3 regions of the Peribacillus sp. TE19612 genome follow, and region 1 is predicted to be linked to each of the others. Evidence: riboswitches for the same ligand, from Rfam matches in the RefSeq annotation. Region 1 holds a riboswitch; each other region holds the start of a gene.
What was found. Region 1 has a riboswitch for cyclic di-AMP ahead of ACZ9AO_RS06520 (APC family permease). Riboswitches for the same ligand answer to the same signal wherever they lie in the genome.

Region 1 (10,472 bases):
TCTTTGGTATGTATATCTTATTGAAGAAACATTTGGTTACAGGAAGACTATCAGGTTGGATTAGGGTTGGAACATCCTTAGCCTTTGCCCTTACCCCATTTTGGCCATCGGGAATGCTCAGTACACTTGGGATGCCTTTAGCCCTTTGGGCTTTTTTGAATATCCGCAGCAAGGATCATTCTTGGAAGAATTATTTGGTCCTTACACTTTTACCGCTTTATTCAAGCATCGTGCTTGGCTTTTTCTTTTTCCTTTTTGCAATGGGTTTTCTTTGGCTAACGGATGTAATCAGGGGAAAAGGGTGGAATATAAAGTTTCTTCTTTCGATCGTTTATATGACTGTCATTTTTGGTTTGGTGGAGTATCGTTTGGTCGCTTCATTCATTTTTGATTCGGAGCCAAACAGCAGAGATGAATATTTTCACGCAAGGCTGCCGCTGGATTGGGTCGTTAAGCTTACTTTCAAAAATTTCGTTCTTGGACATACGCATGTCATGACTGTACATGCTCTTATCATCCTGCCGATTACAGTCTTTGCCCTTTATATTATTCTGACCAAAAAACTGTGGAGACAGGAGAAGGTATACGTTTTTTTATTCGGCTTGAATTTTATGCTCTCAGCGTGGTACGCATTTTGGTTTTATAAAGGCTGGCTTCCTTTAACGGAAAGGTTCCATACCCTGGATACCTTTAATTTTGCCAGATTTCACTTTTTAAGGCCGATGGTAATTTACTTAGGGTTTGCCCTCGCGATAAAAATCATTTGGGAACACAGCGACTATGCTAAGAAAACCCTTTCTATTTTCATCGCCATTCAAATTCTGATTTTAATGGGTTTCAATGAAGAGATCACTCACAATAAAAAACCCTCTTTTAAAGAGTTCTATTCAGAAAGCCTTTTTCAGGAAATAAAAGATCATATAGACCGTCCACAAGAAGAGTATCGTGTTGCCAGCATTGGGCTGCATCCCGCAATCGCTCAATATAATGGATTTTACACGCTCGATAGCTATAACAATTTTTATCCGCTTTCTTACAAACATCAATTTCGTCAAATAATTGAAAACGAATTGGCTAAGAATAAAAACATCAGAATCTACTTTGATGAATGGGGAGGACGTTGTTACCTGTTTACCGATGAGCTTAAGAAGCATTATATGTTCAAGAAAGGCTCGAAGAAAGAGCTGGAAAATTTGGACCTCAACATGGATGCGTTTAAAGGATTAGGCGGTACGTATATATTTTCTGCCATCCCAATCAACAACGCGAAGGAAAACGGATTGGTGCTGGATAGGGTTTTCACGAAAAAAGGAAGCGTATGGAAAATTCATTTATACAGAGTCATGTGAAAAGGGGGGAATAGAATGAATTCACCGATTGTAACGATTGTTGTACCTTGTTATAACGAAGAAAGCGTTTTGCAGGAAACCATTTCCCAGCTTTGTGGATTGATGAGTGGGTTGGTCGATGAAAACGTTGTTTCCGGTCAAAGTAAAATTTTGTTGGTCGATGATGGGAGCAAGGATCAAACGTGGAAGATCATTTATAAAGAAACGATTAATAATGAATATGTTCGCGGGCTAAAGCTTTCCCGGAATGCTGGACATCAAAATGCACTTCTGGCAGGGTTGTTTACAGCCAAGGAAGCCTCGGATTGTGTGATTTCCATTGATGCAGATTTACAGGATGATATTCAGGTCATCCCGGAATTCATTCGGAAATTCAATGAAGGATGTGAAATCGTATATGGTGTCCGCCAGAAAAGGGACCTTGATTCATTCTTTAAACGAACATCTGCAGCAGGTTTTTATAAATTGATGAACAAGATGGGGGTCAACCTTGTCTATAATCATGCCGATTTCCGACTAATGAGCAAAAGGGCGATCACGGAGTTGGAACGCTTTGATGAAACGAATCTTTTTTTACGGGGGATTGTACCGCTTATTGGGTTTAAGACGGATTCTGTTTACTATGACCGTAAAGAAAGATTGGCTGGGGAAACGAAATATCCATTTAAGAAGATGGTTGCTTTTGCACTTGATGGCATTACTTCCTTTTCAGTTACACCAATCCGGCTTGTATTATGGCTAGGATGTCTTTCCTTTTTCATTAGCTTACTCTTTGGGTCTTACTTTTTATGGTTGAAATTTTATGGGCAGACCGAAACTGGCTGGACCTCATTGATCACCTCCATATGGTTGATCGGTGGACTACAGTTGATTGCTGTCGGCTTGATTGGGGAGTATATAGGTAAAATCTATAATGAATCCAAACGCCGGCCAAAATATATTGTTGATCTTGATCTATTTAATCCGCTCGATTTAAAAAAACGGGAGCAACTAGACAATGAACGGAACAGTATTGAAAAACTATCTAAAACAAACTAACTCCTTTATCCGCTTTTTATTGGTTGGAATAGTCAATACAGCGGTTGGACTTTCCATCATGCTTTTTCTCATGAATGTTCTTGAATTATCTTACTGGATCTCCACCTTTATCGGCAATGGTACGGGAGCTGTAACGAGTTTTCTTTTGAACAGGACTTTTACCTTTAAAAGCGATATAGAATGGCGTCGAGGAGTTGCCCGTTTCTTTTGCGTCATCCTGATTTGTTATTCCGCCGCTTATTCTATAGGCCAAGCCATTGCAGAATCACTGGAAGGAACCGTTCATTTATCCATACAACAAAATTTGGCTGTTCTGATAGGAACAATCTTTTATACAGTGCTTAACTATCTTGGCCAGAAATACTTTGTCTTTAAAAAAAGCAATTTGAGGCCAATTCAAGAAGGAAGGAACTGATTAGCGTAGATCAGTGGAATAATGCCCCCAAATGGACGGGAATTAATAATGGAATCGGAAAGAGAAAATTCGGATTTAATGACTATCCAAGCTGGGGCAGATCTGTTTTACTTGATCCATCACGTTCCATGTGGTGATCATTTTTCCTTTTTCGAAATGTATTTTTTGTTCATTGTCCTCTTTAATATCCCTTTTAGACGTTTACTTTCCTCCTTTCCTACCTTCGAATCATGTGTTTGCATGACTTTTGTTATATAAGTCAAGAATAAAGCCTCGTTTATAAATAATAATTCTATTTCTGTGCAAAATTTTCATTTACTTTTCCATTTCACGGGAGTATGATAATCAACAGTTTCATATTTCTAAATCGCTTAAACCTTATGGTGCGGGGGACCCGTTATTGGGATTGTTTTTACAATCCAAGGGGTGAATCCTTTAAAAGGTAGGGCTACTCTTAGGTCCGAATCCGACAGCTAACCTCGTAAGCGTTATATGAGAAGGAAGGTGGAGCTTGTTAGACAAAAAAATTGATGTCTACAGGTCTATTTAGCTATGACTTGTAGGCATTTTTGTGTTCCGTCTCGTTTTTTGCTACAGCTGGGAAACATAAACTTATAAATTAAACTGGTGGTGAATTCTTTATGTTATCTTCTATAAAGAGGTTCTTGATTGGGAGACCTTTAAAATCGAATGCACTTGGTGAACAAAAGCTTAATAAAACAAAGGCGTTGGCGATATTATCTTCCGATGCTTTGTCTTCGGTTGCATATGGGCCGGAGCAAATATTGATTGTCCTGATCACGGTCGGTGCTGCGGCATTCTGGTATTCAATCCCCATCGCGATTGGAGTATTGATCCTGTTAACCGCTTTGATTTTGTCCTACAGACAAATCATTTTCGCTTATCCACATGGTGGGGGAGCCTATGTGGTTTCAAAAAACAATTTAGGTGTCAATCCAGGGTTGATAGCTGGAGGATCCTTATTGGTCGATTATATATTAACTGTCGCGGTAAGTGTTTCTGCTGGTACGGATGCCATCACGTCCGCTTTTCCCGGCCTGCATGACTATAATGTCCTCATAGCCATTATTTTCGTCATCCTACTTACTATCTTGAACCTTAGGGGGGTTACGGAATCGGCCTCTGTCTTGGCCTATCCGGTGTACCTATTCGTTTTAGCCTTGTTCATCTTGATAGGGGTTGGAATTTACAAGATTCTGACGGGAGGAATCTCACCGGAATTGCATGCGTCAATCGGGACTCCGGTAGCCGGCATCAGTTTATTTATACTGCTAAGAGCATTTGCATCAGGAAGCTCCGCATTGACAGGAGTCGAAGCGATTTCCAATGCAATCCCGAACTTTAAAGATCCAGCACCGAATAATGCTGCAAAAACATTAATAGCGATGGGCTCCTTACTAGCTGTTTTGTTTTCGGGAATCGTATTCTTAGCCTATTATTTAAGCGTTGTTCCTAGCGCAGAGGTAACGGTCGTCTCCCAGATTGCTGAAGAGATTTTTGGACGGAATTTCATGTATTTCTTCATTCAAGGTACAACTGCATTGATCTTGATACTTGCGGCAAATACTGGATATTCGGCTTTCCCTTTGCTTGCGGTAAATCTGGCGAAGGATAAATTCATACCAAGGGCGTTTACGATCAGAGGGGACCGTTTAGGGTATTCCAATGGAATTATCATACTTGGACTTGCATCCATCATCTTGATAGTCGCATTTGAAGGACATACGGAAAATCTCATTCCGCTTTATGCGGTTGGTGTATTCATCCCATTTACGTTATCCCAGACCGGGATGATTGTTAAATGGATTCGCGAAAAGCCAAAAGGCTGGATGATGAAATTAACCATTAATTCAATTGGTGCCATAATTAGCTTTATCGTCACGATGATATTCTTTTTAACCAAATTTAGTCAGGTTTGGCCTGTTTTGATTTTTTTACCTATCATCATTTTAATTTTTCATCGAATTAGAAATCATTATGAAGCAGTTGGAGACCAACTAAGGATTACAACATGTGAGCCGACCTTACCAATTGAAGGAAATATCATCATTGTACCTGTTGCGGGTATAACTCATGTGGTTGAGAACTCTTTAAATTATGCAAAATCTCTATCTGCACATCAGGTCATTGCCGTTTATGTCGCTTTTGAAAGAGATGATGAAAAGAAATTCGAAGAAAAATGGAATAAATGGCAGCCGGATGTAAGGCTCGTTACACTGAATTCTTATTACAGAAGTATCATTCAGCCACTAACTAAATTTGTGGATACAGTAGAACATAAGGCTAGTGAATCCAATTATAAAGTTACGGTGATCATCCCCCAATTCATTCCGAAGAAGGGCTGGCACAATATACTTCATAACCAATCAAGTTTACTGATTCGCGCTTACTTACTTTATAAAAGAAATGTGGTTGTTACGACAGTGCCATATCATTTAAAGAAGTAAGTTCCATATCTTATAGAACAGAATGTAGACAAATTCGATTTTCATCGAGTTTGTCTACATTTTTTTATGGCTTATACAATTTGGACGTGGATTTCCACTCAAGAAACTCGCTATCCGCGGGCGGTGGGCGAGCCTCCTCGGCTTGCGCCTGCGGGGTCTCCCAAGACGCGCTTTCCCGCAGAAGTCTCGTACACCCGCTCCACTCAACCTTGTTATAGTATGTAGTAAGGAACCATACTTGAGGAGTTGAAGTTGTGTTGGTTTGGGAACATCATTTGATGAAAGATAAGTTTTCCGTCTACAAATGTGGGTCCCGGTATACATGATTGGGCCTACGTATTATTAATGGATTATACAATTGGACGTTGATTTCCACTCCAGGCACTCGCTTTCCGCGGGCGGTCCGCGAGCCTCCTCGTCTAACGCCTGCGGGGTCTCCCAAGACGCGCTTTTCCCGCAGGAGTCTCGTACCTTCCGCTACAATCAGCTTTGTTATAGCATTTAGTTAGAAACCATACTTGAGGAGTTTGGGAACATCATTTGATAAAAGATAAGTTTTCCGAACCCCTTTTGTCTCAAACTGGAGGAGCAAGCCTACATAAGGTTTGCTTTCTGATAATCTTAGAATTAAAAAGACTGCCCCTACCATCGGTCTTTCAACAAGCGTCCCCTGAATTAATTAAAAACTCATTAAATTTGCCATCACGATCATTGCTGATGAAGCCCATACAAGAAAAAGGATTGCAGTGAGATGTGGGGATACTTCATCTTTTATAGCTTTAATTAAGGTAAATATAAAACTATAGCCAAAAATGAAAAATAAAATTACATATAAGTAAACCAATATATACATTCCTTTCGTAACATAGAGGCTAAAAACTGGATTTAACTAGAATATTTTACCATGTATTTCAGTGTTCCTGACCAATATTTAAACAAGAGTTTTTTCTCAGAGCCTTTTATTTTCACCGAAGATAAAAGAGAACCCAAGTGTTCTGTAAGTTGGGTATTGTTTTAAATCTTTCAGTCAAAAGGGATTTGGAAATACTTGTCGAAAATTATAAAAACAACGCTCATATTGATAATGGCCAGGGGTGGGAAGAATGATGAACGGCTCTCCTGACCCGTGTAGTGATGCGGATGACCACTCAGCCAATCGATTACTTGTAGTAATTGGGGCAAATGCAAGCTTATTGCAGTGGTAAAAAGGCTTTGGTGACAGTGTAATATAAAAGGAGCGTGATGGTAGCTGAGAATCATTCAGAGTTTCAATAACTTCGACTATTTTCCATTCCAACCGGAATTCGAGATTCTATCAGATTATTATATAGAATATAAACAAAGAAATTCTGACCATTCCACTACATTGTTCTATCAATTTAAAATCAATCGGGATTTAATGAATCCAATGTCCGTCATTCCGGATGGGTGCATCGACATATTATTTTATTGCGATCCCGAAAGACCCTCCGCAGATGTGTTCGGAACTGTCCTCAAGTACAAAACGATAAACTTTCAGGCTAATTGTGAATATTTCGGTGTGAGGTTTATGCCTAAGCAGGAAACCCAGCATTTTAAATATTCCATGAAGGAGGTAATCGATCGCCAAATCCCTTTAGCTGATATGTTAAAAATTGAACCTACCATTACGGAAAGGTTAATAACTGAACGGGATTTTCATAGAAGAATAAAGCTGTTCAAAGAAGAAATAGGGATTAATATTTTTACGTGTAACGGTTTGCCGGCAATAATAGAATATTCCTTGAACAAAATATATTCTTCTAAAGGAAATGTAAATATGAATCAATTAGCTGCTGAGACCGGATACTCTACAAGATACTTGCGAAAGCAATTCGATGTTCATGTAGGGATGCCGCCCAAATTATTCAGCCAAATAGTGAGGTTCCAAAACTCCCTGCATATGTTATTGAATAAACAGGCTTTTACAGTTTGGGATGTGATTAATGAGAATGGGTATTTTGATCAATCACATTTAATTAATGAATTTAAAAAATTTGGTTATCTGACTCCTACTAAATTCATCGATGCCGTTTCAAAGAAATTTTCAAACCCAATATAACGTTCTTGCTATATAGTGATTACATTTGAAGGATCCCGTTCATGGTGACGAGGATCTTTTTTGTTTGGTTTTAATGCATACAAAATATTACGAAAGTTCCGTTTTTTACAATAAAAAAATGATGCGCGGCCTTATTGTATTAATAGATATTTTGTTTGTTGTTTTGGGATTTCCACTAGAAAGGGGAAACGATGATGGGGAAAAACTATCGATTGTTCATTGATGGGAGATGGGTTGATTCAATATCTGGAAGAACATTTGAATCACTTAATCCTGCAACTGATGAAGTGAATGCTGTAGTTGCCGAGGCAGGTCCGGAAGATGTTGATTTAGCGGTAAAAGCTGCACGAAGGGCGTTTGAATCTGGCCCGTGGGCTGAAATGGCACCGGGGGATAGAGGGAGGTTGCTGAATAAAGTGGTACAGGCACTGTGGGAGAAAGCCGATATGCTCGCCGAAGTCGAATCACAAGATAACGGGCTGCCAATCAATGAAACAAAATTCATTGCGATGCCTGCCATGATAGATGTACTCGAATTTTATGCGGGATTAGCCAATAAAGTCCAGGGAAGTACCCTTGCCTCTCCCAATAACCGGTTCAATTATACCTTGAAGGAGCCAATCGGTGTCATAGGGGCCATAGTTCCTTGGAACTTTCCGCTTATGCTGACGATGTGGAAGCTTGCCCCTGCTTTAGCTGCAGGCAATACGATTGTGATAAAACCAGCTGAGCAAACTCCTGTAAGCATTCTGGAATTGGTTAAAATCTTTCAAGAAGTCGGAATTCCAGATGGAGTCATCAATGTTATTCCGGGATACGGGAAGATAGCGGGTGATGCCCTCTCCTCCCATCCTGACGTCGATAAAATCGCTTTTACGGGTTCAACGAATACTGGCCGCCTAATCATGCAGGCAGCAAGTAAGAACTTAAAACCAATTAGCCTTGAATTAGGGGGGAAATCACCAAATATAGTTTTTGATGATGCTTCAATTGATAATGCAGTGAATGGATCCATGTTTGGTATCTTCTTCGCACAAGGTCAAGTATGCGCCTCGGGTACAAGACTTTTTGTGCAGGAAAGCATATATGATCGATTCATGGAATCATTCGTGAAGAAAGCACGATCCATCCGTGTAGGGAATCCTTTAGACCATACGACCCAAATGGGACCGCAAGTTTCCTTGCAGCAACTTGACAAAATTCAACAATATGTAGCGGCCGGTCTGGAACAGGGAGCTAATCTTGTCATGGGAGGAGAAAGAAATACTAAGGCAGGAAATGGCTATTTCTTCACGCCCACTGTTTTTGAGAACGTTACCAATGATATGACAATTGCCCGTGAAGAAATTTTTGGGCCGGTTTTGTCGGTTATCAAGTTCAAAGATGAGGAGGATGCATTGAACAAGGCAAATGACAGCTTGTATGGATTGGCTTCAGGTTTATGGACCAATGATTTAAAACGGGCGCACCGGATGGTAAGGGGGTTAAAAGCGGGGACGGTGTATGTGAACACGTTTAGCATGCTTGATAGTGCAGCACCTTTTGGCGGCAGGAAGCAAAGCGGTTTCGGAAGGGAACTGGGTATCCAAGCGATGGATATGTACACGGAAACAAAAAATGTGTGGATCGATTTGAATGAGCAGGGCTTGAACTGGTATGGAGTTTAAGGGCAGGGACGCGTCCTAATGGGAGCTTGATTGAGTTGGATTTCCAGCTATCCGCTTGATAAATCGGTATGAGTGGGATGTGTTTACTGATATTGGCTATCTTCATCATATTGAATATTGTTGGGTCAAAGAGTCAACATCAGGTTTCTGGAAAGATGGCGGTAGGCAAATAAAATTTTGAACTTTATGCACGAGGCACTTCGAGGGGAAGTTTACTTAATGGATAGAATGATATTTTACCTAAAAGGGAGAGGTTAATATGGAGAAAACTTCTAGCATGAAAGTAACGAGGGAAAAGCACCCGCTTGATCCATTAACGGCAGAAGAACTTAAACTTACGGTCCAGATTTTAAAACGTGATAAAGGATTGGATGACCATTACCGCTTCGCTAACATCAGCTTACTGGAACCTGCAAAATCAATTGTTCTGGATTATCGTGATGAAGAACAAATCAAGAGAGAAGCATTCTGTATCATTCTTCATAATAAAGAGGGAAAAACATATGAGGCTGTTGTTTCCTTAACGGAAGGAAGCATAACGTCATGGAAACTGATTCCTGGAGTGCAGCCATCCATAATGGCTGATGAATTCATGGAGTGTCAGGAAGTCGTGAAAAGCCACCCTGAGATGATAAAAGCCTTTGCCAAAAGGGGGCTTACGAATATGGACAATATCATGGTCGATCCATGGTCAGCAGGGAATTTTGGAATTGAAGAGGAAGTGGATGTACGAATCGTCAGGGCTTTATGTTATTACCGTACATCATTATATGATAATGGGTATGCACGTCCCATTTCAGGATTATATGTCCTTGTCGATTTAAATAAGATGGAAGTCATCAAGATTGTGGACAAAGGTGTCATACCATTACCGCCGCTTGATGGAAATTATACACCCGATCAAGTAGGTGACATGAGGCTGGATGTTAAGCCTTTGGAAATAGTTCAGCCAAAAGGACCAAGTTTCACGACGGAAGGACATGTGATCGATTGGCAAAAATGGAATATCCGCTTTGGTTTCAACTCCCGTGAGGGTCTTGTCCTTCATACGGTCAGTTACAATGATGATGGAGTGCAGCGGCCAATCCTGTATAGAGCTTCTTTATCCGAGATGGTGGTGCCTTACGGTGATCCGACTGATCCGGTTAACAGGAACAATGCTTTTGATGCAGGGGAATACGGCATTGGCATGTTGGCGAATTCACTTGAACTTGGGTGTGACTGCCTAGGTGAGATCAAGTATTTTGACGCGAACCTGGTGGATAGTAAAGGGAATGTAATTCAAATTAAAAATGCAATTTGTCTGCATGAGGAGGATTTTGGAATTGGATGGAAACATACGGATTGGAGGACAGGTCATGTTGAAGTCCGCCGTTCAAGAAGATTGGTCTTATCGAGCATTTCAACAGTTGGAAATTACGAATACGGATTTTATTGGTATTTCTTTCAGGATGG
Region 2 (10,472 bases), on a different contig from region 1:
GGCATGAAGCTGACACCGATGCTTGGGATTAGGAATAAGCTTCCAACTAATAATACAATGGCTGTACCGAAAGTGATTAGCTTATGGTTTAACGACCAATCCAGTGATTTTCGATAGAATGCTGATAGTTTGCTTGGCTTTTCTTCATGTGATTGTAATTCTTTTTTAGATAGTCCCTTTTTAAATAAAGAGTCTGCCATTGCCGGAACAAGTGTGATGGCGATTATTAATGAAGCGACTAATGCAAACACCATTGTTAAGGCGAATGGCATGAATAGTTCCCCGACAGGTCCTGTAACGCTTGCTAAAGGCAGGTATACGGCTACAGTAACGATTGTCGATGAAAGGATAGGGATGAACATTTCCTTAGTGGCAGATCGTATTAATTCGCTTCCTTTTAATTGTTCGCCTTTTAAAGCCATTCTTCTATAAATATTTTCTATGACGACAATGGAGTCATCGACGACTCGGCCAATCGCAACGGTCATGGCCCCAAGTGTCATGACATTCAATGAAATATCCATTTGTTTGAGCACCAAAAGGGCTGCTAACAGGGATAATGGAATCGAAATGACGGAAATGAGAGTCGTTTTAAAGTTCCTAAGGAACAGCATGATAACAATGACGGCAAACAGACAGCCGAAGAGTGCCTTGCTGATCATGGTTTCAACAGAATCTTTAATCGGTTTAGCTTGATCGAGAGTAGTGTGTACACTTACCCCGTTAAATTCTTCTTTGAAATTCGATGCTTCTTCATTTACTTCGTCGACGATTGCAACTGTATCGGCATCAGGTGATCTTGTAACCTGAATTCCAATCGATTCGCTACCGTTTGTTCTTGAAATCGATTCAGCCTTACCGGTGATTTTAACATCGGCAATGTCTGATAATTTCACATTTTGCATTTGGGCAGGACCTGTTGCCATTTCAGGAGATAATTGATTGGTTTCCTGTCCAGTTTGTGCTGGAGCTCCTGTTTGCGGGCCGCCGGTTAAAGGTATCTTTACATTTTTCAGGTCCTTTAATGTGGAAATGTTTCCATCCACAACGATCGTTTTCTCTTTATCATCAAAGTTATATATGCCAAGGGGCATACTGACGTTTGCGGCCTGAATAACCTTCTTTACGGTTTCTTCATCGAGCCCGTATTGAGCCATCTTGTCCTGGTCGAATACAAGGCTGCCTTCATTTACTTGCTGTCCGGAAATGGATACGGATGTCACGCCGTCAATTCCTTCAAGTTTAGGTACTAACACCTCTTCGACATTTTTTGTAAGGGCTGGTAAATCAGAAGCCTTATCTGTTACACTGAGTGCGACGACAGGAAAAGCGTTTAATTCTAATTTAGATACGCTCGGGTCATCTACTCCCTCTGGCAGTTCCAATTTCTCTAAAGCTTCTTTCACTTCTTTTACTGCATCGTCCATATCCGTATCATAATCATATTGTAATTGGATGGAAGAGGCATTGGCCATGGACGAAGAACTGACTAATTCGACTCCTGGCAAATTTGTTACTTTTAGCTCAATCTGGTCTGTGAGCTTATCTGCTACTTCTTCAGGTGCAGCTCCAGGATAAACAGTGGAGATGCTTATTAAAGGAGTGGAGATGCTTGGTATGGTTTCTTGTTTCATGTTTAAACCGGAGTATAAACCAGCTGCAACGATGATGATGGTAAGCAACCAGATTGCCAATTTATTCTTTAATGAAAATTTAATTATTGAATTCAAGCTTGTACCCTCCATACATAAAATTGTGACCAGTCGGTCACAAACTCAAATATATAGTATATGGATTATGATTGCAACAGATAATATCCGTTAGTGTTAACGTTGTGATTTCAAGGGTTTTGGGATACAATTTGGAAGATGTGACCCATTGGTCACCAATGGACAATTTTAAGAGATAGGATGAATTTGATGAAAGAAAAAAATAAGATGATCATAGATAAGTCTGTAGAGCTTTTCGCGGAGAAAGGCTATCATGCAACTTCGGTTCAGGAAATTGTTGAAAAATGCGGGATAGCAAAAGGGTCCTTTTATAATTATTTTAAATCGAAGGAGGAATTACTAGTCTCCATTTTTAAATTTTATTATGAAGCGTTGACAGACTCATTACTTGATCTTGAACTGGATGCTTCATTGTCCAGTAAAGACAAATTCATGAGGCAGATCACTGTTCACATTGAACATATGACGGGAAATACCAACTTGATTCAAATGATGATGCAGGAACAAATGGTTCATATCAGCAAGGAACTAGATGGATTTTTACATTATATCCATGAAGAGGGCTTGATTTGGTTCAAGCGTAAAATCATTGAGTTATACCCGGGACTTTCATCTGATCTTCTGCCCGATTGCACCATAATTTTAGATTCGCTTTTCAAAGGATATATTGGAATATTGATCAGAAAGCAAAATGCTTTCGATGTGGAATTGTTACCTAGCTTCATTTTGAATCGGATGGATTCCATTGTTGCAAGCCTGGAGAACATGGAAGATCCATTATTGAAACAATTTCCCCTACCAGGTTGCTCGATGCGGGATGTGAGCCCAAAAGAAGAAATCCATTCGATTATCGCCAGGATGCTGGAAGTGGAAACACGTAAAGAAGAGGGAATGGAAACACGTAAAAATACGGAAGCTTTAAAGGCGCTCCAGGAAGAATTTTCAAAAGTTAAGCCGAGCTCCATCATCTTGGAAAGTCTTTTGTTATTTTTGGAAAAAAATGAAAAGAGGAGTCCCTTGTGTTCAAAGCTTATCTTAATGATGAAGGATTATTTGTTGTATATATGAAGGCTTTACTGAAAGGGGCGAATAGCCTCTTTTTCATTTAAATTTTTAATGAGTTTTAAAAGCGGAGATTTAGGAAAAAGTAAAAAGTGATGGGAAGAAGACCATTCTTTCAATAATATGGGGGCAAGAATCATGCGATGGAAAAAGGGAATGCTGATTTATAATAAAAATGCAGGGGATGATAAACTCGAAAGGAATCTTGAGGAGTGTCTTCCGGTATTAGCTCCACATATTGATGAGTTTCTCATTCTACAAACCAAGCAAAAAGGCGATGCATGCCGTTATTGTTTGGAATATGGTGAAGAAATGGATGTAGTTTTCGTATTGGGAGGAGATGGAACGGTACATGAGTGTGTAAATGGCCTTTCACCCCTTCAGAGGCGGCCGTTGTTTGGGATTTTACCTGGAGGGACTTGCAATGACTTTTCCAGGACATTAAAGATTCCTCAAAAAGTTCGTCAAGCTGCGGAAGCATTAGTAAATGGCAAGGTTCGTCCAATTGATATTGGGAAGTCCAATAATGATTATTTTTCCAATTTCTGGGGAGTGGGACTTATTTCAGATGCTTCAAACAATATTGATGAGCAGGAAAAAAGCAGGTTCGGAAAGATAGGATATTTATTAAGCGCTGTAAGGACGATTGGTGAGAATGCTCCCTTTTCCTATAAACTAGAATATGATGGGAATTTCATTGAAGGGGAAGCCGTTATGATTTTGGTCTTGAATGGTTGTTTTATCGGCACTAATTTATTACCCTTCCCCATGATTAGTCCAGACGATGGGCTCTTTGGCGTTGCCATCTTGGAAAATGCAAGCCTTGGTGCATTTTTAGAAATAATAGCGATGAAACGTTCATGGACTGAAAATATGAGTTCTGACTCTGGGGTGACTTATTTACAAGCAGGTACCTTGACTATTGAATCCAAGAGGCCGCTTGATGTGGATATGGATGGAGAGAACTATAGACAAACTCCTTCGCGCATTAAAGTCCTCGCCCACCATTTGTCAGTATTAACACCAAATTAGTATGAGGATTACATTTGAAGGGAAAGGCTTATGTGTTTTTTTTGTATATTCATTCCTTATTTCTGCAATTGTTTCCAAAATAGGATAAAATGTATGATGATATATCATTTTTTGCAGGAGGACCAATTATGGTGTACCAGGTCGGATTGTTAAAGGGCATTTTAGAGCCTTATCGGAGTCGTTATCAGCTGCAAAATGCAGAGGCAGTCACAAAGCTTGGATTGAAATTAATAGTTTTATATTTACTTAGTCTTATAGTATTTGCCGTTGGGGGATATTTTGGCATTGGTTCAGAATCATTCTCCAAAGAAATCACGAAGATGAGCGCCAATGAATTCGAAGCAGCAAAGTTGCTGATTTTGAGCGGCAATATAATAACAGGAATAATCGACCCTTCCATATACATATTTTTAGCAGCTCTATTCTTTTGGATCGTTACTGATATCCCCTATATAAAATTAGTTATCGTTCAAATGATTCTTTTTGGCTTGCAATTAATGGAAAAAACATTATTGATTCCCTTATTCGTTTTAATGGATATAGGTAGCGATGCCAATCCTTTTTCATTGGGGATCATCAGTCAGTATTTTCTCAGAAGTGATTATTTCATTCACTTTTTCAGCGGAATTACCATTTTTCAATTTCTTATTATTGCTTTGCAATATTTTTATTTAAAGGAATTTACAGAACGTAATAATTATTTGGTCCTTTTAATGATTGTTCTATTCTATTTGGCCACATGGTTTGTTAAAGCCTTTTTAGGATACATCCAAGTAGGCGTATTTGTATAAAGCGGGTGAAATGAATGAGCGGTAAATGGAAAATAGCGGCGGTCTCCATTGCGTCGATAGTGTTAATAACCGTTAACTTATACCTTATTGAAAAAAAAGAAAGCAAAGTGGAACGGACGGTTTTCGTTGAAAACTGGACTAAGGTAAAAAAAGATACAATTACGGATACTATTCAAACAAATGGGGTAATTAAACCAGTAGAAGAGTATGATATTTATTTTGATGCCAAGAAAAATGATTTTAAGAAATTCCTTGTAAAAGAAGGCGATGCGATTACGGCTGGCTCCTCGTTGTTTGAGTATACGACGACCGAACTTGATGCGCTTAAAGCGAATTTGGAAGCGGAGAAAACGGCCGCCGAGGGGGAAATTGCAGGGATTGAGGAATACATAGGGAAGTTGAGGTCTTATCAGGGGACCATGACCAGTGAACCTGAAGCGGCAATTGATGAATCGGTGGAAAAGAACTTGAATATTGATATAACGACAAGCTCTTCAGATCTTATTAAAAGTAACATTGAGCAAGAAATGTACAAGCAGGAACTAGAAAAAAACAGGTTGGATGAAAAAGTGAAAATGCTTGATGCTAAATTAAGTTCGATTGAGGAGCAGTCCAGTGCAATTGTAACGACGAGCGAGGCTGATGGTGTCGTTAAAAATATCAATAAAAACCTGAATAATCCCATTATATCCATTGTTTCGACAAATATGGCAATTGAAGGGAATTTCTCAGAAGAGGAAATGAAAAAGGCTGAAGTGGGTATGACTATAAAAGCAAGTTCCTCTGATTCAAAAAAGGCATTGAAAGGGAAGATAGGCCGTATCCATTCCTATCCCGCTGAAGAGCCATCATTAAAAAAAAATAACAGATTTCCATTTCAGGCTTTAATCGAACCGGAAGGCGAAGAAACGGAACCTTTGTTGGTGGGATCGAAAGTGAATCTTACTGTAATAACCAATGAGAAAGCCGGTGTACCCTCCATTCCGATAGAGGCCGTACAATACCAAAAGCAGCCTTATATTTACAAGTTGACTAATAAAGGCCATGTGGATAAACATTACATTACAAAAGGTCTTAAGGCTGAAGGGAAGCAAGAAATCATAAAGGGACCGTCTGTAGGTGACGTCATCTTGCTGAAGCCGAATGCGGCAGTGAAGAACCATTCTTATTTTATTACCCCGATTCAATTTGAAAAAGTGAAAGCTGGAACTTATAAAAAATTCACCTCTAGGGAAAAAGTAAGATATCTGTTACTTGGCATTCTGGAAAAATAACCGCTTTTTTCACAAGAGAGGTGATGTTAAATTAGGAATTAATTATATCGATATAACTTAATTGATTAAAAATCGGGAAGCGAAATTATAGATACAACAGCCTTTAATGCAGAATATTCAGACATATTAAAAGATTTTTTCTAGAACTGATGCGAATAAATATTTACAGATTATCATTTTTAGTATAATATTTTATTATAAGTTAACTCGCTTAATCTTATTCCAAGAACGGGGGACCCATTTTTGTGGAGTTTATCCGCTAGGGGTGAATTCAGAAATGAAAGGGCATTTGTGTTTCCAATTCCTAACCCGACAGCTAACCTCGTCAGCGTCTTTAAGGGAACATGTGTGAATATTCACGCCAATAAGAAATCGACACATGAAGTGTCTTTTTTTTCGGCGTAAAGACAGAGTTTTTCAAAAAAAGAAAAATTACTTTCTTTTTATTAGTATCTTGTTTCCCTTACCGAGACAAAAATGTTTTTGCATCAAAGACTTTATGGAAGGTGAGGAAAGTAAATGAAGAAATTCAAATTAAGTTTAGCTAGCCAAATTTTCATTGGTTTAATTCTAGGGATTATCGTTGGTGCCATTTTTTATGGTAATGAGTCGGCCCAAAGCTTTTTACAGCCATTCGGAGACATTTTCCTACGAATGATTAAAATGATCGTAGTGCCGATCATCGTATCCAGCCTTATCGTTGCAGTTGCCGGTGTAGGTGACTTGAAAGCGGTAGGAAAACTAGGTGCTAAATCATTATCATACTTTGTTGTCGTAACTATGATAGCGATTGCTGTTGGTTTAATTTCAGCGAATATCATCCAGCCTGGTGCTGGTGTGAATATGAATAACCTGGAACAAACTGATATCTCCACATATGTTGATACAGCAGAAACTAAGCAGCATGAATCGTTCGTAGATACACTTGTACACATCGTGCCATCCAATCCAGTTAAAGCCATGGTAGAAGGCGATATGCTAGCGATCATTTTCTTCTCCGTGTTGTTTGGACTAAGTATTGCGGCCATCGGTGAAAAGGGTAAACCAGTATTCCGTTTCTTCCAAGGTGTAGCTGAAGGAATGTTCTACCTAACTAACATGGTCATGAAATTCGCTCCTATCGGTGTATTTGCACTAATCGGTGTGACTATCTCCAAGTTCGGTTTGGAATCTTTAATTCCGTTAGGAAAGTTAGCGCTTTCTGTTTACGGAACAATGATCTTCTTTGTAATTGTCATTCTGGGTCTTATTGCAAAATTTGTAGGATTCAATATCTTTAGTTTGATTAAACTTCTAAAAGAAGAATTGATTCTTGCTTTCTCTACTGCAAGTTCAGAAGCGGTTCTTCCGAAAATCATGGAAAAAATGGAGAAAGCGGGATGTCCGAAACATATTGCTACATTTGTTATTCCGACTGGATACTCCTTTAACCTTGATGGTTCTACATTATACCAAGCGTTAGCAGCTATCTTCATCGCTCAAATGTATGGAATCGATTTAAGCATGTATGAGCAAATCACGCTAATGCTAGTGTTAATGATCACATCCAAAGGGATTGCGGGTGTACCAGGTGTATCTTTCGTAGTTCTTTTAGCGACATTGGGAACTGTCGGTATTCCTATTGAAGGTCTAGCATTTATTGCCGGTATCGACCGTATTCTTGATATGGGACGTACAGTGGTAAACGTTATTGGTAATTCACTTGCGGCAATCGTTATCTCTAAATGGGAAGGTCAATTCAACCCTCCCTCCAAAAAAGAACTAGAACAACAAGTTTCTTGATACAAAAAATCCAGAGTGAAATGTCACTCTGGATTTTTTTATTGAATGAAAAAGCGCTTCCTTAATTTTTCTCGATGACTGTAAAACTCTGCTTCCTTCAGGTGTTATGGAGGGAACTACTTCTTGACGCGTCTTCCCGGATGTCAAAATACCCCCAAATGCATAAAGCCTTTCATCTTGTTTACCCCAAAACCAAATCATTTCCTCTTCCTCCCAGAAGGTCATGTGTTGTGAAATGAAACTACCTTCAGGCTTTAAAATACGGTTGATTTGACTAATGTCGGGTATTTTGCGCTGGGGATCATCAGCATAAAGGGGAGCGGCCACATGAAATGAGTGAATGAATGATAAAACCATTCATGATCCATTCTTCGAATTCTATATTTTTTCCTATTGGTTAAAATGGATTTTGATTCATGTAATTTAAACGATGCAGATGATGATTAATATTGGGGTTATATAACTTACGTGAAACTCCAAAAGTTTGATAAAATAACATTATTGATTGAGAGCTCGGAGGGGGTCAGGTTATGAAGAATGATAGCAATGATATCTTATACATGTATATGCAGGCTTCCGAACGGTTTGTCCTTTTTAATGGACTCAATTTTCGTGAATTCGTCAATTCGCTTCCGTATACCTTGGATTCGATCTTATTATTGAAACATCAATTCGATGGTGGGGAATACAATTTGAATGTCCTGCTTGAGAGCGCTTCATCTGAAGCTATTGCGAAGCTCGTTAAAGAAAATGTCCGGGCATATGGAGATTTCTGTTGGATCGATTTTGAAGAAGCGGAAGGGCTGGATGAATTGGATGGAAGGGAAATAGCGGAACTTTTATATTTAGGACATGCTAAAACCCATCTGGATCCCCCGTTTTTCCGTAAATTGAATAACCAATTTGTGTACCTTGCCCAGGATGATGGCTGGTTCAATAAAATTTATTTTCGTTCTCTTTCGACATATTATATGATGTTAGGAAGTCTGATTCCGCTAAAGCTGGAGCCATTAAAAGTAGAGAGGACGTGGCTTGGAATCAGAAAGAAAAAAGAGCTGACGGCGATTCCTGCAGAAATCATTGCTTCTTTGGCTCATATTCTGGCAGAGGGGCTCGTTTTTTCCTTTCGGGATGTTAAGTATACTAGAACGAAAATTGAGATACCGGCATGGGTCGTAGGGGATTATTTAAACATGGATGAGATGCATGATTCCTTTTCGGATAGAGATAGTAAGGAGCCCGATGCATTTATTATCTTCAATCGAAAAGAGAAGATTTGGGAAAGTGTTATTAAAAATACACCATCCTCCTAATTTTATTTGAAGTCCTTGAACTTTTTAGGTGTAAGACTTACCGTCTCATGCATAAAAGATAAGAGAGGGAAACGTAGAGGTGTTCACAGGATGTGGCGGTTTTATCCTGTGTTCTGCAAAATAGTAATCATTGGAAAAGCCTCAATGATGGAAGTTTCGCTTTATCCGTTTTAGTGTAAAGTGATACAATGAACATGGTTAAAAGAATATTGGAGGGTAATAACTCATGAAAACTAAACTTGGTTTGCTTTATGGTGGAAAATCTGCGGAGCATGAGGTTTCTATGCAGACGGCTTTAGCGGTCATTAAAGCTCTCGATTTAGCAAAGTTTGATATATATCCGATTTACATAACAAAAGATGGTTCATGGATTAATGGACCAAAGTTAACAGGTCCTGCCGAGAACGTGGAGGCATTGACATTTTCACCGGAAAAATCGAGCTCGCCTCTTGCCTTGCAAGCACATTCAACTGATGAAAATAGTGAATCAACAGGGTATGACGTAATTTTCCCATTGCTTCACGGACCGAATGGAGAAGATGGAACCGTACAAGGGATGCTGGAACTGTTGAACCTTCCTTATGTAGGGAATGGCGTTTTAGCTTCTTCAGCAGGAATGGATAAGGTCATCATGAAAAACATTTTTGCCCAGGCGGGACTTCCTCAAGTGAAATACACTTGGTTCATTCGTTCTGAATGGGAGAAGAATACTGAAAGTGCCATCAAAAAGGTAGCGGATGAATTGGGGTACCCTTGTTTTGTCAAACCTGCCAATTTAGGCTCAAGTGTCGGTATCAGCAAATGTAATGATGCTGATGAACTGGAAAAAGCGGTAGCGGAAGCTTTTCAATTCGATCGGAAGGTCATCATTGAAGAAGGGGTCATTGCTCGTGAACTCGAGTTTGGTATTCTTGGTAATGATGAACCGTCTTGTTCAGTGGCAGGCGAAATCATCCCTAAGAAAGATTTTGCCTTCTATGATTATTCAGCAAAATATGTAGACGGTAATTCAGCGATGGTCATTCCGGCGGAGATAACGGAAAGCGAGTATGCAGCTTTATCCGAAATGGCCATTACTGCCTTTAAGTCATTGGATTGCTCTGGATTGGTTCGCGCAGATTTCTTCTTGACGCATGAGGGGCAAATCTATATTAACGAAGTGAATACAATGCCTGGGTTTACTCCTTTCAGCATGTTTCCGTTATTGTGGAAGCACACAGGTGTCGACTATCCAGCGTTAATTGAAACACTCGTGAAACTTGCCTTGGAACGTCATCAGGAAAAACAACAAATCAAATATACAGTTTGATCATGCAGGTAAAGTATCAGTAAACTCCACAATCCATCAAGCCTTGATTTGATGGATTCCAATCAGCAGGAACCGGTGCGATTTAAACTGGTTTCTGCTTCGTTTGGTTAACGGAGAGCGATTAACGGTTCGATGAATGTAGGAGGAACAAAATGATAAAGAGAACGTTAAAACAAGTA
Region 3 (10,472 bases), on a different contig from region 1:
TGAAGCAGGCCGCGCCGCAGTTTGAAGCGTTTAACGGAGATAAAGGTGGCTTAGCCAATTCCCTCGGCCTTGATATAGAAGAGCTTGAAAGTGAATTACCTATTGTTTATGGAAGTACAGGTTTATGGACTTTACTGGTTCCGGTAAAAGAAAGAAGTTCATTTAAAAGGATGAAGGCCAACAATAGCCTGTTTCCGCAATTATTAAAGGAAATGCCAAGAGCTTCCGTTCATCCCTTTTGCCTGGAAACGTACGATAGTGATGCCCATATGCATGCCCGGCATTTTTCCTCGCCCTATTCAGGTACGCTTGAAGACCCGGTTACAGGAACGGCTTCAGGTGTAATGGGCGCTTATTATGCAAAATACATAAAGGATGATCTTGAAGATGAGGTGCATCTGTTAATCGAACAGGGGCATGAAATCGGAAAGGATGGCAGAGTTAGCGTTACAGCTACCAAGAACGATGGCACATACGATATTGAAATCACCGGCAATGCTGTCTACGTTAAAGAATTTGAAGTGGAAGTTTAAAGACATAATGAGATACAAGCCTGAAAAAGTATATGGAAAAAACCCTGTGCTAAGACGTTACGTGTCTTAGCACAGGGTTCTTGTAAATCGGAAACGCAGGGTGGAAGCGACAATCGCTGTCCTTTAGATGAGGGTCACGCCGCTAAGATCAACCTTTGCTCCATGTAAAAAGTTGTAAGTGAGTTTATCCATCGAAGCTCCAGTAAAGTCGATTTTCTTTAAATCGGACATCCGAAATTGAACATTGATGAGGGTGGCATCGCGAAATGATGCCTTTCTCAATGAAGAGCCTTCGAAAATGGTTTGTTTGAAAGTTTCCCCATCGAATATAAGACCAGATAGATTACAGCTTTTAAAATGGGTTTTATTATAAATGCTGTTCTTGAAAGTTACGCCTTTTAAATTTGCACTTTTAAATAAGGTGCCAGTTAAATTGGCGTTTTCAAAGATGCAATGATCTAAGTTACTGTTTTTAAATGTGCTGTTCGTCAGGTCGGAATGGCTGAAGTCAGAACGGCTTAAATCGCAGGAATTGAACTTCCCATCATGGACCGAAACCGAGCGGAAGTCGGAATCCAATAAGCGATGCCTGGAGTAGTCCATGCTTATCGCCTGCTCAAGCACATTGTATTGTAGGTTGAGGGATTCCATGAGCTCTGATACCTCCCCAATCGAATCAACAGTCAGCTTGAACGCTTCCTGTTCACTGGCACCATTCCTTCTATGGTCATCGTATTTTTCCAGTAAGTTTTGCAGCAGTTCTTCTTCCAATTCCGTTGCTGTTTTTGCACGGGGCAAAAATGCCATGAACATGTGCATTCAGTTTTTCAATCAAATTTCATCTTCCCTTCTTAGAGAAGGCGCTCAAGTATTCGCTTGGCCTGCTCCCAGTCATTTTTATTTTGGATATATGTGTTTTCCCCGATTATGGTGATTTTGTAATATTTCCTTCTTCCGCCTTGTGTGGCATCTCCCCAATAAGAGATGATGCATCCATCCTTTTCCAGCCGTTTCAGGCTGGAATACATCGTCGCTTCCTTAATTTCATATTGCTCATTGGAATTCGTATATATCAGTTTGCTGATTTCATAACCATATTTATCGCCACTTTGCAGGAGTTTTAGAATCATCGTATCTACATGTCCGCGAAGCAAGTCAGAGGATAGTTGTCGTTGAACCAAATCCTCACCTCCTTTGGTATATCTTATAGTATATTACTATGACAGTCAATGTAGTTTGGTTACTATGGATCATACAGATTTGGAGGGTTTATGAAAAGAAACATGCCGATTTTAGTGAATCACTGCATCGCATATACTTTTTAATTGTACTAATTTTCCAGAGATAATATCCGTTTGGAAGGGATTTATGATGTTTCATGGAAGATGTATGTAAGGGGGTGGGGATGTTGAATAATTCGTGGAATAAAGTGATTTATAAATTTTGGTCGCCGGTTTATGACAAAGTCTTCAACTCTTATCTCTTTTTAGATGCCAGGAAAAAAATGTTTGAAGAGCTGGATTTTCATGATCATGCAAAGGTCCTGTTTGTGGGAGTAGGTACGGGGGCCGATTTGGAGTTGATCAAAAACCTTGACCTTGAGATAACGGCAATAGACCTGTCGGCGGATATGCTAAAAAAAGCGATGGGGAAATTTGATGATGCATCGATCAGTTTCCTCGAGATGGATGCACAGCATATGGAATTCGCTAATGAATCGTTTGACTATGTAGTGGGAAGTTTGGTTCTTTCCGTCGTACCTGATGCCAATGAATGTCTTCGGGAAATGATTAGGGTTGTAAAAGGCGAGGGGAAAATAATACTATTCGATAAGTTTATTTCTAAAGATGAACGGCTTTCAGTGCCCAAAAAGCTTCTGAGGCCGATCATTCGATTTTTAGGAACGGATATTGGCTTGAGGTTTGAAGACTTGTTCAGTGGACATGAGAAGAATATGGAAATTGAAGAAGATCGGCCGATCATGCTGAATGGAATGTATAGAAAGATAATCATCAGTAAACGGTTGTGAGGACATCAGGATACCACATAGAGCTGAGTTTTGTTTTTTTGAAGCTAAACCGGATACGCTGTAAAGAACATGTAATATTTGACATGCATGTATAAAACCCATGTCTTCCCTAACATGGTTAATGAGCTGATCATCCGGTTATTGAGTAAGAAATGATCATATCATCAGAAGGCAGTTTGCATGCATCATTGATACCTTTAAATTCCAGTGAGCATTATATAACAACAAGGTCCACTGGTGTCTGAACGTCATATGTAACGCATTTTTGATGCGGCTGTTACAGAGCCACTGGGCGAAATGAGTATAATTAAATGGTGGGATAAAATGGAAGAGGTGATGGTTTTGTCGGAGGCGATTACAACCTATGAAGATCTGTTGAACATGCTGGACTCATTATTGCGTGAACCAACTGGATTCTGGAATGGTTTTTATGAAGATCGCACAAAAGGGGTTCCCTTTTTCGAAAATTTCCCTGATGAGAATTTGGTTTCATATTTTGATGGTGGGTTAATTGGGCCAGGGAAGGTTCTTGAGCTTGGATGCGGACCTGGCAGAAATGCCATTTACCTTGCTCAAAAGGGCTGTTCCGTTGATGCGGTGGACCTTTCGAAGGAAGCCCTTGAATGGGGAAAAGAACGGGCAGGAGATAAAAAAGTCCAAGTGAACTTCATTCAAGGGAATATATTTGATTTGGATATTGCAAAAGGACAATATGACTTCGTATATGATTCAGGTTGTTTTCACCATATTGCTCCACATCGAAGGATGAATTATTTGGAGATGGTGAAAAAGGCGTTAAGGCCTAAGGGGTTGTATTCGATCACTTGTTTTGTCGAAGGCGGCATATTGGGTGGTTCCGATATTTCAGATTGGGAAGTATATAGGCAAAGAAGCCTTAAAGGCGGTTTAGGTTTTACCGAAGAAAAACTCAGAATGATCTTCAAGGAATTCGAAGTGGTGGAAATACGGAAAATGAGGAAAATGGAACAATCGGATGAAACCTTTGGGGTGCAAGGTTTATGGACGGCTTTATTTAGGAAATGAGAAGGCGAAATGGTTTTAAACGGAGGATCTGGGATCAGGTCCTTTTTTGTGTGGGAATTGTTAACAAAAAATAAAAATGGTAAACTATTAAAACACTATGAAGTTTTGGGAACGCAGATTTACCAGAATGATAGATGAAGGCTTTTGCTGATCTTTTTTTAAAAAACATGGTTTCAAAAACAGCTGGGAAGGTATATGGAAAGAGGGGGCCATCAGGTATCAGAGAGCATAAGGTTTTAAGTATGGAAGAAGTTGTCTTCAATGCTTGCTTTGTTGATAAATTAGATTTATCGATTGCTTTTTATAAAAACTAAATAGGAGGAGTTTATGCACGTAAATAAAGAATTATATTCCTTTTTATTGGGTGTGGCTGCACAATTGACTGAGGAATGGTACGCATCATTGAATAAATGTGATAGTGCGGGTGTTTATAGCTCATCCGATCCCAAAGTGATTAAAAAACTTAAGCAGCAAAATAATGAATTCCATTTACGTTTCTTTCAGGTTTTTGATACAGAGGAGAGGGAATTCTTTAAGAGGCTTGGTGATTGGATTGAAGAAATCGGTCAGGATGAGCAGCATTTAAACACACCCATCTATTTTATATTGAGGGAGTTTTTCCGTACACAAGAGCAATATCTGGATTATATTGACCGGTTTGTGAAATTGCATGGAGATCAATATACACAGGAGGAAATAAACTCCTGGTATCGGATAGTGGTGAAGGTGTTCAGTGAAGTGATGGAGCGGTTTACGGAAGCGAATCACAGGTATGCCAATAAAATCATGAAAGCCCAACAGGCAACGATCGATGAATTGAGCACACCCATCATTTCCCTTAAAGATAACACGGCATTGCTTCCCCTGATAGGCGATATTGACACGACGAGAGGCATGTCCTTGCTTGAAAACACCTTACAAAAGTGCGCTGAAAAAAATGTCTCCAGACTTTTCATTGACCTATCTGGCGTTCATGCAATTGATAGCGGATCCGCACACCAGCTGTCTCAATTGATTGAATCCTTGCATTTGATCGGAATTCAAACAACCCTTTCAGGACTTCGGCCGGAAATAGCCATGACTGCCGTTAAGCTTCAACTTCCTTTTGATAAAGTGACGATAAAGTCCACTCTTGCCCAAGCGATCAGTACGATAAAATAATACATACATATCCAGGGCACGGGCATGTTCGTTATAAATTTCATCGAGAAGACCTCCATATGGCGGTCTTCTCGTATGTATTAGCCTTCAAAATAGGAGCAAGAGCCGGAACGATTATTCAATATTGGCAAAGACGGCCAGATCTTCTTTATTGCCAACCACTAAAAGCATATCTTTTTCATGGATATCCTGATCCGGTGACGGTGCTATGATAATTTCTCCATTACTCACGATGGCAATGACACTGATATTATATTTTGCCCGTAAATCAAGCTCCCTGAGGCTTTTTCCCTTCATGCTCATGGGGAGGATGATTTCCTCGATATTGTATTCTTTAGAAAGCTCTATATAGTTCAGCATATTAGGGGAAAGGAGCTGATTCGCGACCCGTTCCCCCATATCCCTCTCAGGATAGATGACCCAGTCGGCACCGACTTTTGTGAGCACCTGACCGTGATTTTTATTAAGTGCTTTGGCAATGACCTTTTTGATTCCAAGCTCTTTTAAAAGCAAGGTAGTTAAAATGCTCGATTGCATGTCATTTCCGATGGCTACGATGACACAATCGAAATTACGGATTCCGATTGCTTTCAATGTCTCTTCTTCGGTCGTATCCGCCATGACTGCATGGGTAACGTTCAGTTCCGCATTCTCGACTCTTTCCTCGTTCACATCAATACCTAAGACCTCTTGGCCTGCCGTATATAATCTATGGGCCACACTGGTTCCAAATCTGCCTAAACCTATCACGGCGTATTGTCGTTTTCCCATCTTTTACACTCCTTCATTCATTATTAACCAATCATGATTTTCCCTTTTGGACGTCGGAACGGATCTGGCTTGCGCCTCATGGCGATAGCAAAGGCAAAAGTCAAAGGACCAACACGGCCTGCAAACATCGTGAAAATGATGAGCAGCCGGCCAACCGGTGATAATTCTGGGGTCAAACCCATTGAAAGTCCCACGGTGGCAAATGCTGAAGTGGCTTCAAACAAAATCATCAAGAAATCAGTTCCGCTTTCAGTGATGGTCAGCAGAATGGAGATGATGGAAACCACGAATACACCAATGAACGTAACGGATAATGCTTTAAAGATCGTTTCACTCACGATGCGGTGGCGGAACAAAACCACATCACCCTTTCCCTTGATCTGTGACCAAACCGTTCCGACAAGCGTGGCCAATGTAGTCGTTTTAATCCCGCCGCCAGTCGATCCGGGTGAAGCCCCAACGAACATCAAGAAGATGATGAGCAGTAATGCAGGCTGAGTTAAATCAGGGATATTCAGCGTGTTGGAGCCTGCCGTCCGTGGTGATACCGATTGAAATAAAGACGACAGCATTTTACCCATGAAAGATAAAGGCTGCAATGTCTTGGCGTTACCGAACTCGAATAAAAAGATTAAAATTGCACCTGTGATTGTAAGGATCAAGCTAGTCATCAGAACCACCTTCGTATGTACGGATAAACGATGGGTGTCACGATATTCGTATAGTTCATTCATCACGATAAAGCCTATCCCGCCAAACGTGATGAGGAAGATGACGGTAAGGGTTACGAAGGGATCGGATACATATGGGGTCAAACTCCTGAATTCACCCATTAAATCAAAGCCGGCATTATTGAAATTCGAGATGGAATGAAAAACCCCGTAATAGATCGCTTTGCCGGTTGGCATGTCAAAAGAAAAGCGAATCGATAAGATAAGGGCACCCACACCTTCAATGATGGCCGTGAAAATTAAAAGCCGTTTCACTAATCTGACTACACCCGCCATGGATAGATTATTTAAGGACTCCTGCAAGAGTAACCTGCCTTTTAAGGAAATCTTTTTGCCTAGAAGGAAAAAGAAAAACGTCGCAAATGACATGAACCCTAATCCGCCTATCTGAATCAGTGTTAAGATGACCAGCTCACCAAAAGTGGTGAAAGTCGATCCCGTATCCACTACGACAAGCCCTGTTACACAAGTAGCGGATGTTGCGGTGAATAAAGCATCCAGAAAAGAAAGACCATTCCCACTTTCAGTGGAAATCGGCAGGGTCAATAAATAGGACCCGATAAGTATCAGGATGGCGAAGCCGAGTACAAGTATTTTTGGCGGATCTAACAAATTTTTTGCTTTTATCAAATTGATCATCCCTACCTATAAAAATGAAATGTGAAAAACTGTATGAATATCTTAACCATCAATCCTCATTCCGAATCTTTTTAAAAGGCATAATAAAAAGACCTGCGAAAACATCGAATAGCTGTATTGCCACAAAAAGCGTGCAAAAAAAGCTCCCGAAATAGGCGGTCTTATGACCTCCTTCGCTTTAGCCGACGAAGTTAGCTGACGGGTAGGATGGCGAAAGAGCTGATCTCATCCCTTCTGCAAGGCAGAATTAACCCCAAATGATTGGGTCCTCCGTACTCATTTACCATGAGTTTTGGCCGAAATGTATTAAATTGATAAACGTATTCTACTCCCATCATTTAGCAGTTGTAAACCCCTAAATCGCAAAAAAATATTTCTTTAATAAAACTGAAAATTTACGTTTTATTTACATTAAAAAAACGTATTGACAAATATTAGTTAGCACATTATGATAGGTTCGATTAATCCAATTATGATAACCGGCATCGATGTACTTTATTCAATAATTTCAAGCAGAACATGCTATTGCCAATCGAAATTTGTAATAGATATATTATGTTTCTTTTGTAAAAGATAAAGGAAAAAGCAGTACATTATTATTTAAATTCAATACATTTTATTAAAAAGGCGGGCAATTATGGAGAAGACGTTCAATAGATATGTTATTAATGCTACAGGCAAGGGTGGCCAAACATATTTAACACAATGCCAGGATAAAGATGCACTAAGGAAATGGATAGCCGATCATGAGGATCAAATCATCATGAATGAATTAAGGATAACGGATAAGAAAAAGAATCCGTTTTTAAAATTGTTTTCCCCAAGGTAAATCAACTGATTCCAACATTCATTTGCGGTATTCAATTATTGTAATTCCCTGTGTTCTATCCAGGAACGCTGAGCGAAAAATCCATATCTTGTTTTGCTTTTAAACTCATTTATTTTGAATGAGTTTTTTTGCGTTATATACAATTTTGGACCAATAATGTTAAAATTTAGTAATAATTAATGTGGACGTAAAGAAAAGTAAAATGAAATGACCACTTTCCGAGAACAGCCGAGGATTGTTGGGGATGTATGGTGACACATGAAGGTGGCATCGCAAATTGATCCGTCCCGAGACGGATTGCTTGGGTACGGGGTTGTATATTGTACGTTCAAAGGGGGAGAAGCGATGACATTAAGAAATGCATTGGTATCCTGGAAATACCCTTCCATTCTTTTGTGCGGAATAGGTATCTCCAACTTTGGTTCTTGGGTTTATTTCATTGCCCTTAATTTAATCGTTCTGGATATGACTGATTCAGCCTTGGCGGTAGCTGGACTTTATATCGTTAAACCGATGGCTGCCATATTTACGAATGTGTGGGCAGGGAGCGTGATTGACCGGATAAATAAGCGGAATCTAATGGCGGCACTTGACCTATTTCGCACGGTATTCATAGCCTTGCTGCCTTTGACTTCTTCTATTTGGGTCATGTATTCCCTTGTCTTCGTGATCAATATGGCAGGGGCCATGTTCGGCACAACATCTAGGTCGTATATAACAAAATTAATACCCGTTGAACAGAGGAAACGATTTAATTCATTACGAAGCTTAATGGATTCTGGAGCTTTTTTGATTGGACCGGCGCTAGCGGGTATCCTTTTCTTGATCGGTACGCCCGTTTTAGCGATTTATATTAACGCGGCTGCCTTATTATTATCCGGAATCATCACTCTATTCATGCCTAATCTTGAAAAGGATCATCGCCTTGAACAATCCAATCATTACCTGTCTTGGACCATCATGAAAAAGGATTGGGGCATCGTCCTGGACTTCAGCCGGAAATCTTCTTATATCATGCTCATTTATTTCTTATTCAGCTGCATGGTGGTGATGGAAACGGCCATCGATTCCCAAGAAGCTGCGTTTGCCAAGGCCGTGCTCCTTTTGTCGGACAGCGATTACGGATTCCTTGTAAGCGTCGCCGGGGCAGGCATCATTGCTGGTGCCATAGTCAATGCCGTATTCATCAGTAAAGTGAAAATCTCGCACATGATTGGACTTGGATCTTTATTTGTCTCGATAGGTTATATGATCTTTGCCTTTTCGAATTCCTTTTCACTGGCCGCCATCGGATTTTTCATCATTGCCTTTTCATTGGCTTTTGCCAACACTGGCTTTCAAACCTTTTATCAAAATAATATTCCTGTGGAAATCATGGGCAGGGTCGGAAGTGTTTTTGGCTTGTTAGAAGCTTTATTGATCATCATTACTACCGCAATCGTTGGTGTTTCAGCCCATTTCATTTCGATTCGGTTCGTGGTGATTTCAGGTTCCATGATCATGTTCGCTTTATCCATATGGTTGTCGATGCTTAGTATGAAGACCTCCAAGAGCAGGTATTATGCCGTTGGTGATGTAGAGATAGAAGCGAAGGAAAAGATGTAATCCGATTTAAAGGCATGTTGATGGCACATGCCTTTAATGAATCGTTCATTGGATGAATGTGCGCAATTGGCTGATGAAGTTCAAGATTTGAAAATGGATTTTCGCCATTTCTTCCGCCGTTTGTTCTTCACAGTTCTCCAGCCACTCAGTAATCACCCCTAAAATCGCCGATGTCAGGAAGGCGTGCATATACATGCGGAATGCTTCATCTTTAGCTGCTGGATGAAGGCTGATCAAACGCTCCAACAGTACTTCCCCGAAAACCCGTTTTATTTTTTTCGCAAAAGAAGGGTCGCCCTGATCACCAAGAATGGCCCTTAATGCGTGAGCATGTTCACTGATGAATTGAAAAATCGCTATGAAAGGCGGATAAAGTTGCTGTTGATTAAGAGCCAAAAAAGCCTCTTTAGGCAAAATGGCAGTAATGCGAGTTTGAAGTTCATGTAACAATTCCTGCTGTAAGTGATCCATCAATTCATATTTATCTGTGTAATGCAAATAGAATGTGCCCCGATTAATATTGGCACGCTCTGCAATTTTCTTCACGGATACATGTGAGAACCCCTCTGCTTCAATAAGTGCAATAAAATGATGTTGTATCTGCTTTTTCGTCTTTTGTACCATATCCTCATGAATCGATGCCATGGAATGTCTCCTTCACTAAACATTTTTCCAAATGTGTTGATTGTATTAGACCGAATGCTACCTTAGAATGATGATACACTCAACACCGTGTTAATTAAAGAGGGAGGATGTGTGTGCAATGAAAAATGCGATTTCCATTGATGGAATTGCTAAGGGTTTTCAGCAGAAGAAGGTCATTCAGCCATTGAGCCTGAATATTGAAAAAAGCGGAATTTTTGGCTTGTTAGGTCCATCCGGATGCGGAAAGACGACCTTGATTAAAATGATTGTCGGATTGATTAAGCCCGATGCGGGTAAAGTCACGGTTCTGAATCATGAAGTGCCAAATGAAGCCCTGTTAATGGATGTCGGCTATATGGCACAGTCCGATGCTTTATATACAGAACTGACGGGAGCTGAAAACCTCGAATTTTTTGCGAAGCTATACCGTTTTTCGAAAAAGGAACGAAGGGAACGCATTCAATATGCAGCTGAAATCGTACAGC

Region 2: linked by a shared signal. The riboswitch ahead of ACZ9AO_RS24890 (cation:dicarboxylate symporter family transporter) and the one ahead of ACZ9AO_RS06520 (APC family permease) in region 1 are both predicted to bind cyclic di-AMP.
Region 3: linked by a shared signal. The riboswitch ahead of ACZ9AO_RS21340 (TrkH family potassium uptake protein) and the one ahead of ACZ9AO_RS06520 (APC family permease) in region 1 are both predicted to bind cyclic di-AMP.

What each region holds. Positions count from the first base shown of each region.
Region 1 is NZ_JBWCCL010000003.1:118,070-128,541, forward strand. It holds gene ACZ9AO_RS06505 (DUF6044 family protein) at 1-1,349, shown strand, start outside; gene ACZ9AO_RS06510 (glycosyltransferase family 2 protein) at 1,365-2,387, shown strand; gene ACZ9AO_RS06515 (GtrA family protein) at 2,347-2,802, shown strand; cyclic di-AMP (ydaO/yuaA leader) riboswitch at 3,161-3,306, shown strand; gene ACZ9AO_RS06520 (APC family permease) at 3,444-5,270, shown strand; gene ACZ9AO_RS06525 (helix-turn-helix domain-containing protein) at 6,637-7,350, shown strand; gene ACZ9AO_RS06530 (aldehyde dehydrogenase family protein) at 7,545-9,017, shown strand; gene ACZ9AO_RS06535 (primary-amine oxidase) at 9,277-10,472, shown strand, end outside.
Region 2 is NZ_JBWCCL010000023.1:21,612-32,083, reverse strand. It holds gene ACZ9AO_RS24915 (efflux RND transporter permease subunit) at 1-1,730, opposite strand, end outside; gene ACZ9AO_RS24910 (TetR/AcrR family transcriptional regulator) at 1,920-2,798, shown strand; gene ACZ9AO_RS24905 (diacylglycerol/lipid kinase family protein) at 2,931-3,824, shown strand; gene ACZ9AO_RS24900 (hypothetical protein) at 3,953-4,615, shown strand; gene ACZ9AO_RS24895 (efflux RND transporter periplasmic adaptor subunit) at 4,630-5,889, shown strand; cyclic di-AMP (ydaO/yuaA leader) riboswitch at 6,088-6,235, shown strand; gene ACZ9AO_RS24890 (cation:dicarboxylate symporter family transporter) at 6,409-7,671, shown strand; gene ACZ9AO_RS24885 (hypothetical protein) at 8,202-8,984, shown strand; gene ACZ9AO_RS24880 (D-alanine--D-alanine ligase) at 9,211-10,293, shown strand; gene ACZ9AO_RS24875 (UDP-N-acetylmuramoyl-tripeptide--D-alanyl-D-alanine ligase) at 10,446-10,472, shown strand, end outside.
Region 3 is NZ_JBWCCL010000013.1:134,262-144,733, forward strand. It holds gene ACZ9AO_RS21300 (PhzF family phenazine biosynthesis protein) at 1-533, shown strand, start outside; gene ACZ9AO_RS21305 (pentapeptide repeat-containing protein) at 657-1,340, opposite strand; gene ACZ9AO_RS21310 (PadR family transcriptional regulator) at 1,385-1,663, opposite strand; gene ACZ9AO_RS21315 (class I SAM-dependent methyltransferase) at 1,942-2,562, shown strand; gene ACZ9AO_RS21320 (class I SAM-dependent methyltransferase) at 2,887-3,606, shown strand; gene ACZ9AO_RS21325 (hypothetical protein) at 3,741-3,920, shown strand; gene ACZ9AO_RS21330 (STAS domain-containing protein) at 3,934-4,767, shown strand; gene ACZ9AO_RS21335 (potassium channel family protein) at 4,882-5,538, opposite strand; gene ACZ9AO_RS21340 (TrkH family potassium uptake protein) at 5,562-6,899, opposite strand; cyclic di-AMP (ydaO/yuaA leader) riboswitch at 7,074-7,216, opposite strand; gene ACZ9AO_RS21345 (hypothetical protein) at 7,546-7,737, shown strand; gene ACZ9AO_RS21350 (MFS transporter) at 8,083-9,342, shown strand; gene ACZ9AO_RS21355 (TetR/AcrR family transcriptional regulator) at 9,388-9,987, opposite strand; gene ACZ9AO_RS21360 (ABC transporter ATP-binding protein) at 10,106-10,472, shown strand, end outside.